Regions from separate parts of the Lactococcus sp. genome, predicted to be linked through region 2. Evidence: riboswitches for the same ligand, from Rfam matches in the RefSeq annotation. Region 2 holds a riboswitch; the other holds the start of a gene.

The links. A riboswitch is a leader RNA that binds a small molecule or an ion and turns the genes downstream of it on or off. The one in region 2 is predicted to bind thiamine pyrophosphate.
Region 1: linked by a shared signal. The riboswitch ahead of thiM (hydroxyethylthiazole kinase) and the one ahead of thiT (energy-coupled thiamine transporter ThiT) in region 2 are both predicted to bind thiamine pyrophosphate.

Annotation. Positions count from the first base shown of each region.
Region 1 covers NZ_JAVXIY010000005.1:58,589-60,792, forward strand. Annotated here, with positions in the region: gene thiD (bifunctional hydroxymethylpyrimidine kinase/phosphomethylpyrimidine kinase) at 1-556, opposite strand, end outside; gene thiM (hydroxyethylthiazole kinase) at 569-1,321, opposite strand; TPP riboswitch at 1,403-1,503, opposite strand; gene RSC39_RS06145 (glycosyltransferase) at 1,606-2,204, opposite strand, start outside.
Region 2 covers NZ_JAVXIY010000001.1:304,768-306,971, forward strand. Annotated here, with positions in the region: gene RSC39_RS01580 (aminoacyl-tRNA deacylase) at 49-525, opposite strand; gene thiT (energy-coupled thiamine transporter ThiT) at 588-1,136, opposite strand; TPP riboswitch at 1,183-1,282, opposite strand; gene RSC39_RS01590 (MetQ/NlpA family ABC transporter substrate-binding protein) at 1,869-2,204, shown strand, end outside.

The DNA of each region.
Region 1 (2,204 bases), on a different contig from region 2:
TGACAAGTTCTCCTTGACCATGTCCACCCTTAATAAGAACATTTTTTGCTCCTAATTTTTGAATATCATGAAGCGAATTTAAAAGCGAATTTTCGTCAGTAATTTGATAGCCGGTCATGACCTCTGCTTCCTCCAAATTAGGAGTAACTAACTCTGCTAAGGGAAGTAACTCATCTTTTATCAAGTCAATCGCTTCCTTCGTTAAAAGAATAGCCCCACCTTTAGCCACCATTACTGGGTCAACCACCAAATGTTTTGGTTTGTATTTTTTTAATCCTTGAATCACCCCTTCAACTTGAGCAGTATCAAAAAGCGCTCCTGTTTTGGCTGCCGAAATTTCCAAATCAGAAAATACCGAGTCAAATTGAGCTAAAATAAAATCTTTATTTGTCGGTAAAATTTCTTGTACGCCATAAGTATTTTGTGCCGTCAATCCTGTTACAATCGTTGCTGAATAAACTTTTTGATTATGAAAAGTTTTCATGTCCGCATTAATTCCGGCACCACCAGAAGAATCAATTCCAGCAATTGTCACAACCTGTGGAATAGTAATCATTATAATACTCCTTTATTTTATTTCTTGTGTCGCTTGATAAAGTGTGTCCAGAAGACTATTGACAAAATTACCCGGTAAATTTTGCACTTGTTTGGTCGCTATCATTCCAGCTTCCCCGAAAAATTTTGTCGCTTCATAAGCAGCTGTAAACAAATCATCGGAAACAGCTGCAAAGGTGCCAACCACTGCTGTCAGCATGTCCCCACAACCAACATTAATTTTAAAGAGTGGGCTGTCAGTGTCAACATACATCTCTTCATGACCGTTAGAAATAATATCCACTTTACCTGTTTCTATAATCACTGCACCTGTTTTTTTAGCTGCAAGTCGCGCGTGTTCATTATCTATATTTGACTCAAGTGCATCAATTCCTTTATTTAAACTTTTTTTATCAGCAAACCAAGCAATTTCAGCCGAATTTCCGCGAATAATATTAAACTTTACTTCTTGACTCAACCTTTTAACTATGGATGCTCTGAAAGGAACATTGACCGCAACTGGGTCCAAAATTAATGGTTTTGCTTTTTGATTTGCCAAGCGACAAGCTTCTAAAAAGAGAGGATAAGTCGATTCTGATATTGTGCCAATATTGACTACCACAGCATCTGAAATTTCAACTAATGACTCGAGCTCAGCAATTTCTGACGTCATTAAAGGTGAGGCACCAATAAAACTGATAACGTCCGCGACTCTTTGAGGAGTTACAAAATTCGCCAAGTTCAAAATAAGCGGTTGTGTTCTTTGAATCTTACCTAAAATAGACATAAAAAAACTCCTTTATTTACACAAGGAGGGCTCAAGCATGACAAGAAAGTGAGAATTACAATTTTCTCAAAAGAAAATATGATAAAAACTCGGACACATTCTTACGCAGGTCTTAACCTGTTCAAGTTTGATGGTCTTTCTCAACCGATAATTTAAAATTATCAGTACCCATTGTGTATTAGATTTATTTTTGAAACTACAACCAGTTTAGCATATTTATAGCAAAAAAACTGATTTAATAAATTTAAGAAGAAAAAACCCACCGAAACGTTAGGGTTTTTACATTATTTTTTGTCTTCATTCAAATTTTTATCAATACTTTCCTCTTGACGATTTGTTTTCACCCAGTCATTTTTAGAGTTGAAAAACCGAATCGCTGACTGCGGATAGATTTGAGTCAAAATCAATAAGAATTTAGTTAAATTAGCCGTATCTTTCAGGACATCCCAAGCCTTCATTTTTTCATTGTTTTTCCCTCTATTATAAAGCAGAGCCCAAACAAAGTTGACAATGATAATGTAAATAGACATCACAATAAAAAGGATAACAACAATTTTAAGTGATTGAGTAATTCCCGTTAAAATCGCAGAATTGATAATCATAATCATAGTATAAATTACAATGATATACTCAATTCCCATTAACCAAGGTTTAAATAAAGTCATCAGTATCTCAAATTTTTGTTTCCAAACCAGATTTTTCGAACGAATCGTTGGTAAAATATATTTTGATGATTGAATATTACCCTGAGCCCAACGGACTCGTTGCTTGACCAAAGCTTCATTATCATTGATAATTCCCGTTTGTTCAATATAAATATCATCATATTGTGCATTTTTCACTTCAATATCTGAAAGAAAAAGACGTGTTGATAAATCAAAAT
Region 2 (2,204 bases):
TTGCTCCAAATATACAAAAAAATACTGACAGAATTTCTGTCAGTATTTTTATTCTCTGATTTCAACAAAGTGAGCATGGACAAAATCTGCTAGTTTTTGGGGAGCAATTTTTATACTACGTCCAACTTCACCCGCGGAACAGACAATAAAGTCATGTTCCAAAGCAATGGAATCAATATAAATTGGAAACTTTTTATTTTGCCAAATGCCTACGGGATTATTTGCCCCGTGAATATAACCCGTGGTTTTTTGTAGGTCTTTTTGAGGAATCATACTTACTTTTTTGTTGCCCGAAACTTTTGCTAATTTTTTTTCTGATAAATGCTCTGTCAGTGGAAGAATGCCAATGACAGGTCCTGTTTTATCTCCAATCAATGCGAGTGTTTTATAGATATCACTACGATTAATATCGTCAGGAAGGCTATCACTTTCCAAAGCATTGATGGCAAGTCCAGTATGCTCAATTTTCGCCTTATCAAGAATTTGTTCTACAAGTGTTTTCTTTAATTTTTGCTTTTTAGACATAGCTATATTATAGAAGATTTTGTTCTGACTGACAAGATATAATAATTTTACTGACAGGTTTATTAGTAATTACTATGGATAAACAGTTTAGGGAATTTTTTGACAAAAATTATTAAGATAACAAAGGCAGCAATGGCCGTCAAAATACCGCTGATTCCATTAACAGCAAGAGAATAAGCAACAGCACCCCAACCTTTCCAAGCATATTGGCTCCAGAAAATAATTCCGGCAATGAAATGGAAAAAGTATTTAAGAAGAACAGCAACAAAAGTTCCCAAAAGTACAGGTGCTAGTTTTAGAGGGGCTGTTTTTTGGCGGAAAAGGCCAGCTATTCCGAGTGAAACAGGGGCAACCAGATATTCAAGGAAAGCTTGGGATAGGCTTAAGATATAAGCATGTCCAGTAATCATTGAAAGAATTCCCCAGATTAATCCTCCAACGAGACCAGCGGTTAAACCTCGTCGTAAGCTGAGAAGAAGGATAGGGATACAGGCGATTTCAACGATAATCCAACCATAAACAGTATTTGGAATGAGGCTGATGATGAAGGCGAGTGCCGCCATGAAGGCAATTTCCGTTAATAAACGGACATTGAACTTAGAATTAGACATAAAAAAACTCCTTTTTGATGCGCACAAAAGGAGGGTTAGAAATTAGACGATTGTCTTAACACATCCCTACGCTGGCATTACCCAGATCAGGTCAGATGGTATTTCTCGCTACTGACAGACTTGTCAATAGACCCATTGTGCAAATATTTATTTTTACTCTTTAAGTTTAGCATAATTTATGTTGAAAAGCATTGATGGGAGATTAGGATTCTATTTTATAAATTAAACTTAAAAATTTTTTAAGGCAACATAAAAAATCAATAATCCAAAAAATTTGAAAGTCTGTTAGAATAAATCTATACACAAATTCGGACAAAATAAAAGCGGTCGAGTAAGTAATTGTGAAAGTCAGTACAGAGAGCTTGTAGCGGTGAGAGCAGGCCTGAATGAAGCAATGAAAATGGCTTGATAAGCGTAGCAAAAGTGAGGTTTTACCAAGCTTTTGACGGTATGGTTCTCGTTATTGAACTTAAAAGTTTGCTTTTGTAAAGTTTATCTGAAAATTTTCAGTGAGCTACAAAGTGCTTAAATCAAGAATGGTACCACGATATAGCTCGTTTCTTTTTATGAAATGGGCTCTTTTTGTTTAGTCAGATTGTTTTTGTTTGACGAATTTGTTTAGAGTCAGAAAATTGGCAGGTGCACGGTTAATTTTCTGATATGATGCAAAAGTTTATCAAAGGGGAATAATTGATTTTGAAAAATAAATCAATTAGAAAAAAGGGAGAAGAAATGAATCCAAGAAACAGAAATATTTTACTTGTCGTTATTGTTGTTGTAATTGTTGCTATCGCTGCATTTTTCGGTTTTAATCATAAATCTGGTGGAAGTAAAACGGCAAATAAAACTGTGAATATTGGAATAATGACAGGAACAAAAGAAGATGATGCCATTTGGTCAACTGTTTCTAAAACAGCTAAAGATAAATATGGAATTACTTTAAAATTCACTCATTTTACAGATTATACACAACCAAATACAGCTTTGAAAAATGGCGATATTGATTTGAATGCCTTCCAACATTATGCTTTCTTGAATGCTTGGAATAAAGCTAATAATGGTGATTTG